3 regions of the Nonomuraea sp. JJY05 genome follow, and region 1 is predicted to be linked to each of the others. Evidence: riboswitches for the same ligand, from Rfam matches in the RefSeq annotation. Region 1 holds a riboswitch; each other region holds the start of a gene.
What was found. A riboswitch is a leader RNA that binds a small molecule or an ion and turns the genes downstream of it on or off. The one in region 1 is predicted to bind cyclic di-AMP.
Positions count from the first base shown of each region.

Region 2: linked by a shared signal. The riboswitch ahead of ACFKCF_RS25850 (C40 family peptidase) and the one ahead of ACFKCF_RS15385 (C40 family peptidase) in region 1 are both predicted to bind cyclic di-AMP.
Region 3: linked by a shared signal. The riboswitch ahead of ACFKCF_RS40785 (glycoside hydrolase family 25 protein) and the one ahead of ACFKCF_RS15385 (C40 family peptidase) in region 1 are both predicted to bind cyclic di-AMP.

Region 1 is NZ_JBIEIS010000009.1:62,928-66,170, forward strand. It holds gene ACFKCF_RS15380 (NlpC/P60 family protein) at 73-1,047, shown strand; cyclic di-AMP (ydaO/yuaA leader) riboswitch at 1,441-1,604, shown strand; gene ACFKCF_RS15385 (C40 family peptidase) at 1,678-2,193, shown strand; gene ACFKCF_RS15390 (hypothetical protein) at 2,743-3,243, shown strand, end outside.
Region 2 is NZ_JBIEIS010000016.1:77,187-80,429, forward strand. It holds gene ACFKCF_RS25845 (3-isopropylmalate dehydrogenase) at 82-1,128, opposite strand; cyclic di-AMP (ydaO/yuaA leader) riboswitch at 1,230-1,373, shown strand; gene ACFKCF_RS25850 (C40 family peptidase) at 1,551-1,952, shown strand; gene ACFKCF_RS25855 (ROK family transcriptional regulator) at 2,066-3,232, opposite strand.
Region 3 is NZ_JBIEIS010000033.1:77,420-80,662, reverse strand. It holds gene ACFKCF_RS40790 (rhodanese-like domain-containing protein) at 1-1,276, shown strand, start outside; cyclic di-AMP (ydaO/yuaA leader) riboswitch at 1,701-1,844, shown strand; gene ACFKCF_RS40785 (glycoside hydrolase family 25 protein) at 1,857-2,621, shown strand; gene ACFKCF_RS40780 (DUF4142 domain-containing protein) at 2,892-3,243, shown strand, end outside.

The DNA of each region.
Region 1 (3,243 bases):
CGGATAAGGTGTGACCCCAGCCGCCACTTCTGTACTATTTCGCCCCAGACGAAATCCCTGGGAGGCGACACAGTGAGGTTTGGCAGGGTGCCGGTGGCCGCGGGTCTCGCGTTCGGTCTGGTCCTGTCCCCTGTGGGAGCCGCCGTCGCTGATCCCAGGCCCACCCTCGGACAGGCCAAGGCCAAGCTCGAGAAGCTCAACGACAAGGCCGACAAGGTTGTCGACCGCTTCAACACGGCCACCGAGCGGTACAAGGCCGCCAAGAGCGCCTACACCAAGCTGAACGACCGCTACAAGACCAAGCTGGCCACGGTCGAGGACCTGCGCGCCCAGGTGATCGGCATGGCCGTCGACAGCTACAAGCTCGGCACCGACGTGACCACCTTGCCCGGCATGATGAGCGCGGACCGCCCCGACGACTTCCTGATGGGCCTGGCGCTGGCGGAGCAGATGGCGAGGGAGCGGGCGGAGAAGCTGGCCGCGTTCGACCGGGAGAACCGCGGGCTGAAGGCCGACCGCGACAAGGCGGAAGAGTCGCTGGAGGCGGCCGACCGGGAACGGGACGGGGTCGAGAAGGAGCGCTCGGAGATCATGAAGCTGATCGCCGAGCAGAAGAAGCTCCTGAAGAAGCTGGGCGCCTACAACCCGGGCAACCCGAACAGCGTCGGCATCCAGTACACCGGCCCGGCCTCGGGCAACGCCGCCGCCGTCCTGCGCTTCGCGTTCGCCCAGGTGGGCAAGCCGTACGTGTTCGGCGGGACGGGTCCCGGCGGCTGGGACTGCTCGGGCCTGACCCAGGCGGCGTGGCGCGCGGCGGGCGTGTCACTGCCGCGTACGACCTGGCAGCAGTGGGCCTGGGGCGCGAGCCGCAAGGTCTCACTGAACGCCCTCCAGCCGGGGGACCTCATCTTCAGCTCGAGCTTGGGTCACGTCAGTATCTACGCCGGCGACGGGAAAATCGTTCACGCGCCGCAGACGGGCGACGTGGTCAAGGTCGTCAAGCTCTCGTCGTACGGCGGCCGCCTCGTGGGCGCCATCCGCCCGTAGCCTACGACGCCCGATCGTTGTTCCCGGCGGCCGAACGGGACGCTATGGGAACGATCCACGCGTACGACGCGCCCCGCAGAAGCCGCAACAAGTGTGACAAACGCGACATTTGGGGCCTGACAAACGGGCGCGAAAGGAAGTGTGAGCAGTGTCACATTTCGGTAACGGAGCCTGGGGTTCCAGCAGGGATTTTCATCCTTACTGACTCCACTATCTGATCTTTACAAGCGGTGTCCCGCTTTGCCGATCCTTGACCCTTCGGCGTAGCTTCTGGCGACGTCGCGGTGAACAAGCCATGTCCTCCGCGAACCCGCACCGGTCCCTCCCGGTGTGAGACAGATAAAGATCCGCTGGTCAACCGCCCAAACGTCCCCATATCGACACATCGATCGGGCGGTCGGCCTGCCGAGTCCGTGCAGCCAGGAGGCACGGAGCCGGGGACCCAGAGATCCCAGTTCCCAGGGATCAGGGGGTGAATCGGCGCGCAGAGCGCGCCGTAGGGCGACTTCCAGGCCCGAATCCGTCAGCTAACCCGGTAGGCATTCGTGGAAGACACAAGGAGAAATCCTGTCTACCTCCCTGCATAACCCCCGTCTGTCCCGCATTGCCCTGAGTGGCGTAGCGCTCACGATGACCGTGACGGCCGGAGGTGCGATCCTCCATGCCCCAACGGCTCAGGCGGCCACGACCGAGTCCGCTTCGACGGCCAAGGCGGCCGCAACCGCCGGCACCTCGAAGACGACCTCGGCCGCGACGCTGAGGGCGGCCAAGGTCGCCCGTCAGAAGGTGAAGGCCAGCAAGGCCGTCGCCGTGGCCAAGAACCAGATCGGTGACCCGTACCGGTACGGAGCCACCGGCCCTGGTTCGTTCGACTGCTCCGGCCTCGTCCAGTACGCCTGGAAGAAGGCCGGGGTAAAGCTCCCGCGCGTGGCGGCCAGCCAGTTCGCCCGCATCAGGAACAAGGTCTCGTGGCGGAACCTCCAGCCCGGCGACCTGATGTTCTTCAGGGGGCTCGGCCACGTGGGCATGTACGTCGGCAAGGGCAAGATGGTCCACTCGCCTCGGACAGGCGAACGGGTACGCATCGACAAGCTGAGTGGATGGCGTCGGGCGTCGTTCGTCGGCGCTGTCCGTCCCGGCATGTGAAGAAGCCCCGCCCGGATCTTCCGGGCGGGGCTCTCCCATTGTCTGGTGGCTGTTCTTTCTATCTTTTACGGCGGAGCACGGGCGGCACCACCCGCCGTACGTGGCTGAGGGCCTCCAGGAAGACGCCCGCTGACCCGCACACGGCCCCCCACCGCAACGCCGCCCCCTCAACACACCCACCCCGCCACACGGGGACACAACTCACGGCCCCGCGACTCACGGCCCCGCGACCCACGGCTACGGTCCCGCCGCCCCGCGACCCCACGGCCCCACGGCCCCACGGCCCCCACGGCCCCACGGTCCGCAGGGTGATGGCTGACGGCTCGCGGACGGCTCAGGGGTGACGTGGTGGGCTCTCCGACCGATGGCAGGCGGCGTGTGGACCCCTCGCTCGCGATCCGCGGCGGATGGTGCGGGTGGACGGCGCTCAAGGATGCGCGATCCGTCGCCGGTCGTGTCGCCTGGCGCCCTCCGGTCGCGCCGGAGGGGGTCGAGTTCGGGGCGCGAAGTGGCCGGTCATGGGCCGGCGGGCGACTACGATCGGGCATCGTGTCAGGGCAGGTGAGTCGGCGGGCTGCGATCGTGTCCGTCCTGCTCCTCGCCCTGGCCCCCGCCAGCGCCGCCATCCCCGACTCTCCCGTCCTTCCCGCCGAGGTCCGCGGCCTGTGGGATGACGGTGAGGTCGTGGTCCGCGGGGCGCGTTCTGTGGTCGTCGGCCGACGCACTGAGCCCAGTGAGCCCGGTGACGCCAGTGAGCTCGGTGACATCGCGCGCAGGGCTGATCGGGCGGGGCAGCGGGTGTCGGCGGTGCTGGGAAAGTCAGTACGACCGCTCATAGTCGTTCCCTCGTCCGCGGCCGAGGCGGCCAGGCTGGCCGGGGTGGGGCGGGTCGACGGGCTGGCGGCCGTGGCCGATCGCGGTCGCGTGATCATCGTCCCCGAGTTCTTCGCCAAGCTGAACTCCACCGGCAAGGACGTCGTGCTCGCCCACGAGCTCACCCACGTCGTGGCCGGCACCGACCGCCTTCCCCCATGGCTCTATGAGGGGTTC
Region 2 (3,243 bases), on a different contig from region 1:
GGGGCGATCAGCCCTTTTGGACGCAAAAAAGCGCCTGGCGGCCCTCTTCGGACCACCAGGCGCGTTGGAGGCTAGGCGGTCCTAGCCGGATACTCGCGCGGTGATGTCGTCACCGATCTCGTGAGTGGTGCGACCCGCCCAGCCGGCCAGCCGCTCGAGGATGTCGTCGGCGACCGCCTGCTCGACCTTGGCCGCCTCGGCGTGCAGGCCGAGGTGGTCGAGGAGCATGGCGACGGACAGGATGGTCGCGGTGGGGTCGGCCTTGCCCTGGCCGGCGATGTCGGGGGCGCTGCCGTGCACCGGCTCGAACATGCTCGGCGCGGACCGCTCGGGGTTGATGTTGCCGCTGGCGGCCAGGCCGATGCCGCCGGCGATGGCGGCGCCGAGGTCGGTGATGATGTCGCCGAACAGGTTGTCGGTGACGACCACGTCGAACCGCTCCGGCTGGGTCACGAAGAACATCGAGGCCGCGTCGATGTGGCAGTAGTCGGTCGTGACCTCGGGGTATTCCTGCGCCAGGCGGTTGACCGTGCGCTGCCACAGGTCACCGGCGAAGGTGAGGACGTTGGTCTTGTGGACGAGCGTCAGCTTCTTGCGCGGCCGCGTGACGGCCTTCTCGAACGCGTAGCGCACCACGCGCTCGACACCGTAGGCGGTGTTGAGCGACTCCTGGGTGGCGATCTCGTGCGGGGTGCCGCGCCGCATGGCGCCACCGGTGCCCGCGTAGAGACCCTCGGTGCCCTCGCGGACGACGATCATGTCGATGTTCTCGGCGGGCGTGTCGGCCAGCGGGGTCGCCACGCCGGGGAACAGCTTGACCGGGCGCAGGTTGACGTAGTGGTCGAACTCGAAGCGGAGCCGGAGCAGCAGATCGCGCTCGAGGATGCCCGGCGGCACGCTGGGGTCGCCCACGGCGCCGAGCAGGATCGCGTCGTAGCCGCGCAGCTCTTCGAGCACGGCGTCGGGCAGCGTCTCACCGGTACGGTGATAGCGTGCGGCTCCCAGGTCGTAGTGAGTGGGCTCGATCTTCGTGCCGACTGCCTCCAGGACCTTGAGCCCCTCGGCCACGACCTCGGTGCCGATCCCATCGCCGGGGATGACGGCCAGACGGATGTTACGCGACTCCATGGGCCGTACCTTACCGCGTCGTCTCGACTGACGAACACTTCATCTCATTTTTCGGACGCCCCGTTTGTCCGGTATTGCGGTTCTTTGACCGTTTCGTTAAAGTCACCGACCAGCCTAATCCGCGCAGCCGTTGCGTGGAGTCGGGGACCCACTTCCCCCTGGGGCGAGTCGGCATCCCCATGCCGTAGGGCTACTTCCAGGCCCGAGCCCGTCAGCTAACCCGGCCGGCCGTATGGAAGGACAGACCCCTGTCTCGAATCGCCATTGTCCTGGCGGCGGGCGCCGCCGGGCTCATCCTGGCCTCCCCAGCCCACGCCTCGACCAAGGTCGAGGACCCCACCACTCTGACCGGCACCCAGATCAAGGAAATCCAGGAGAAACAGGTTCCGAAGCCCGCCTGGAAGATCGCCCTCAAGTTCGCCATGAGCAAACGCGGCACACCGTACGTGTGGGGCGGCGCCAGCCCGAGCGGATACGACTGCTCCGGACTCATGCTCAGGGCGTACGAGCACGCCGGAATCGAACTCCCCCGCACCGCGGCCGAACAGTACGGCGCGTTCGGCAGAAAGATCGCCTGGGAGGACCTCAAACCCGGTGATCTGGTCTTCTTCCACGGCCTCGGGCATGTCGGGATGATCTCCCGGCCCGGCTACATGGTCCACTCCCCGCACACGGGCGACGTGGTCAAGGAAGAGCGCCTGACCTCCTGGCGCAGAGACTCCTTCGTGGGTGGCGTCCGCCCCGACCCCAAGGGCGTGCGGCTCTGGTTCAAGCTCAAGAAGGAGCGCGACGAAACGCCCACCACTCTCACGGCCACCCTGTAGGAGGCTTGCGCGCCCGCCTCCCCGCGTGCGGTCACCTGTAGGAGGCTTGCGCGGGCGCCGACCCGCGTGCGGTCACCTGTACGAGGCTTCCGCGCCCGCCTCCCCGCGTGCGGTCAGGGGAGGCGGGCGTCGAAGATGAGGTCCCACGCGCGGGTCCTGGCGCGGGCCACCGCGCCCAGCAGGACACCGCTGTCCCCCAGCGTGCTGGCCACCACAGACGGCCGCAGCGGGCCGAGCTCGGCGATGCGACCCTCGATGGCCTCGCCCAGCAGGTCCAGGTTGCGGCCCACGCCACCGCTGAGCACGATCACCTCCGGATCGAGCACGGCCGCCACCGCCACCAGCAGGCCGCCGATGCGGCGCCCCTCGGCCTCCACCACCGAGCGCGCGACGCCGTCGCCGGAGGCCGCCGCGGCGAAGATCTTCTTGGCCGTCTCCAGGCTCAGTCCGGCGGCGCGGGCCGCGCGGACCACCCCGGGGGCGGCGGTCACCGCCTCCGTGGCTCCGTGGGCCAGGGCGTCGCCGGCCGGCGGCGGGGGGTCTTCGGCCGTGGGCACGTACGAGACCTCCCCCGCCGCTCCCCGGGCGCCCACGTACAGCTCGCCGTTGATCACGATGCCCATCCCGACGCCGGTCCCGATGGACACCAGCGCGAAGTTGGACTTGCCCCGTCCCGCCCCATGCACGTGCTCCCCGACGGCGGCCAGGTTGATGTCGTTCTCGATGACGAGGTCGACCTCCAGCGCGGCGCGCAGGCGCTCGGCCAGGTCGGAGCCGGGCAGGTTGGGGGCGAACTCCAGGCGTCCGAGCGCCGGGTCGTACACGCCGGGCGATCCGACGACGGCGCAGGCGAGGGCGGGCCAGTCGACGTCGGCCTCGCGGGCGGCGGCCCGGCACAGCTGCCCGACCAGGACGGCCAGCTCGGCGGAGGTCTGGGCGGTGTTGCGCCCGTCTCTGCGGCCGGCGAAGGCGCCGCGCAGGTCGGCGATGCCGACCCTGATCCAGTCGCGCCCGATGTCGACGCCGGCGACGTGGGTGGCGGCGGCGTTGAGGTCGTACAGGGACGTGACCGGCCCCGGGCGGCCGGACACCTCGCCGACGACGTGGACGAGCCCGTCCTCCTCCAGCCCGGCCAGCGCCGCGGACACCGTGGGCTTGGACAGGCCGGTGATCTTGGCGAGGTCGGCGCGCGAGGTGGGACCGTGCTCCTGAAGATTGTCGAGCAGGCGGCGCTCGTTCAGCACGCGCAGCAGCCGCGGATTACCCAGGTCCCCCCGCATCTCACCCTCCT
Region 3 (3,243 bases), on a different contig from region 1:
CACCCTGGCGGGTCGCCTGGGCGTGCGCGTCACCCATGTGGTGGAGACCCACCTGCACAACGACTACGTCTCCGGCGGTCTGGCGCTGGCCCGGGTGAGCGGGGCGGCGTACCTGGTGGGCGGGGACGAGGAGGTCGGCTTCGAGCGCGTGCCGGTCGCCGACGGGGATCGGATCGCCGTCTCCGAGCTGATGTGGCTGGACGCGGTGGGCACGCCGGGACACACCTTCCACCACCTCTCCTACGTACTGGCCGGTCCGGGCGGGCCGGAAGGGGTGTTCACCGGAGGGTCGCTGCTGTTCGGCGGGACGGGGCGTACCGACCTGCTGGGCGCCGAACACGCCCGCGCTCTGGCCCGCCATCAGCACGCCTCCGCGCGGCGGCTTTCCGGCCTGCTGCCCGACGGCGCGCGGCTCTGGCCCACGCACGGGTTCGGCAGCTTCTGTGCGGCAACGCAGTCCGGCGCTTCCGCCTCGACCATCGGCCGGGAGAAGGACGTCAACCCGGTGCTGCGGATGGAGGCCGACGACTTCGTCGCCCACCTCCTGGAGGGCCTGGACGCCTTCCCCGCCTATTACGCCCACATGGGCGCGCGCAACGCCGCCGGCGCGGAGCCGATCGACCTGACCCCGGTACGGCCGGCCGACAGCGCCCAGCTGCTGGCTCGCCTGCGGGCGGGCGAATGGGTGGTGGACCTGCGCTCGCGCAAGGCGTTCGCGGACCGGCACCTGGCCGGCACGCTCAGCTTCGGCCTGGACGGGCCGATGGCGACCTGGCTGGGCTGGCTGGCCCCTTGGGGCACACCCCTCACGCTGCTCGGCGAGTCGGCCGAACAGGTCGCCGCCGCCCAGCGCGAGCTGGCCCGCATCGGCATCGACCGCCCGGCCGCCGCCGTGACCGGCACCGTCGAGCAGTGGGCCGGGCACGACCAGGACCTGATCGCCGAACTGGCCACCGCGAGCTTCGCCGACCTGGCCGCCGCTCGCGCGGGCGAACCGGCCGGTGGCCCACCCGTTCTCGACGTGCGGATGGGCAACGAATGGCGGGCCGGGCACGTGGCCGGAGCCGTTCACATCCCGCTGCCCGAGTTGCCGGGGCGCCTGGCCGAGGTGCCGGAGGGAACGGTGTGGGTGCACTGCGGCAGCGGCTACCGGGCCGCGGCGGCCGCGAGCCTGCTGGCCCGCAGCGGCCGCCACGTGGTCCACATCGACGACGCCTACTCCCAGGCCGCCGACGCCGGCCTGCCCATCACCACCCCTGACGAGGAGCCCTCCTGACCACCTTCGGCGCGCGCCTCGCCGGGATCCGGCGACCCGCCGAGTGGGCCGGTCGGCGCGCACCCTGGGAACGGCGGTGCTGGTCGGCCGGGGGCGTTGCAGAGCGCAGCTGGAGTCACGATTTCCCGTAAAACGGTGTTCAGTCACAATGGCACCGCAGGAATAGCCTGCCTCGTCTGTGCCGCGGCCCTTGGGCGTGGAAGCGACGGCCCCGATTTTTTGCCCTCTTCCAGAATCCCGTGCAGGCACGGCATTTCGGCGCCGCCAAGGCGCCGACACCCGCAAATCCGATTTGCACTACTTGCACTATCTATGGGTACATGTCTATCTTTTGCCTAGTCGCGGCACAGATGTGGCCCTTTCGTCGCATCGTTGCCGCTTCGTTGACCGGACCGTGCGCTGACCGGAGAAACTCTTCGGGGACAGCGTTCGGCCGCCGAATCCGCGCCTCGCGGAACCGGGGACCCATCTTCTTGGGGTGAATCGGACGCCAGCCCACGCTGGGCCCGTAGGGCACTTCCAGGCCCGAACCCGTCAGCTAACCCGGTAGGCGGTATGGAAGCAAGGAGTCAATGCCGTCATGCCCAAGCCTCGGCTTGCCACAATCGCCTGCACCCTCAAGAATCACCGCGATCTCCTCACCAGGTACTTCAGCTTCGGCGTCGCCGGCGCGATCCTCGCCGGAACCACCGCCATCGCCAGTCTGGCTCTCGCATCGCCCGAGCAGGGGCCGGTGGAAGCGCCTCGCCATGGAACCGGATCCCTCATCTACGGCCTGGACATCTCCAATTACGAGCCCCTGTACGACTGGAATGCCAGCCCGGCCAAGTTCGGCATCATCAAGGCCACCGAGGGCACGACCTTCCGCGATGCCTCGTTCGCCAGGCACTGGCGCGAGCTGGGCAAGAAGGGGATCGTACGCGGGGCGTACCACTACGGCCACCCCCGCAACAATCCCATCGCGGAGGCCGAGCACTTCCTGTCCGTGGTGAACTCGCAGCCCGCCGAGACCGGCGACCTGCTGGTCCTCGACCTCGAGACCGCGGACGGCAAATCCGTCGCCGAGGTCAACGCCTGGGCCAAGACGTGGCTGTCGTACGTGAAGGCCAAGACGGGAATCACCCCGATGTTCTACAGCGGCTGGAACTTCGCCAACAAGTACGGCAAGGGCCTGGCCCAGTACCCGTTGTGGGTCGCCCACTACAGCAAGGCCAAGGGGGCGATCACCCCGCCCGCCGACTGGAAGTCCTGGACCATCCACCAGTACTCCGAGTCCCCCGTCGACCAGAACGTCTCCGCGCTGACCGCCGACCAGTTGCGCGACCTGGGCCGCCGCACTGCCTGAGCGGGGTCACAGCGATCCGTTCCTGACGTGCTCCTCCTGGTCCGGAGGAGCACGCGGCAGCCGCCTCGATGACGCCGGCGAACCCGCCGCCGGCCGCCTCGGGCAGCGGCTTGGCGGCCGGCCCGCCGGCGTGAGCAGCAGACCGGCAGTCTTGCCTAATGCAAATCTTGCACACTGCCATGAACGCTCCCCCACCCTTCCCGCGTATCCCTCAGTGACCGGCGCCACTCACGAAGGCCGCAGGCAAGGACCGGAAGGGGATGACGGCGTATGCGACTCCTCGACAGCCGTCGCGCTCTCATCAGTTGCGGCATTGCCGCCCTCTGCACTCTGACCGCCTGCGCCGGCTACACGCCGGCGCCCGTCTCCGACACCGCCGCCCTCAACACCGGGCCGACCGCCCTCGACACCGAACCGGCCGACGCGCCCACCGACGCGCCCACCGTCCAGGCAGTGGAGGACGAGCCGGAGACCGGCACCCGGCAGACCAAATGGGGACCGATGTCGGAGGCCGACCAGGAGCTCATCAAGAAGGTCCGGCTCGCCAGCCTGTGGGAGATGCCCATGGCGCAGGACGCGATACAGCGGGCCAACAGCGCCCGCGTCCGCCAGGTCAGCAAGG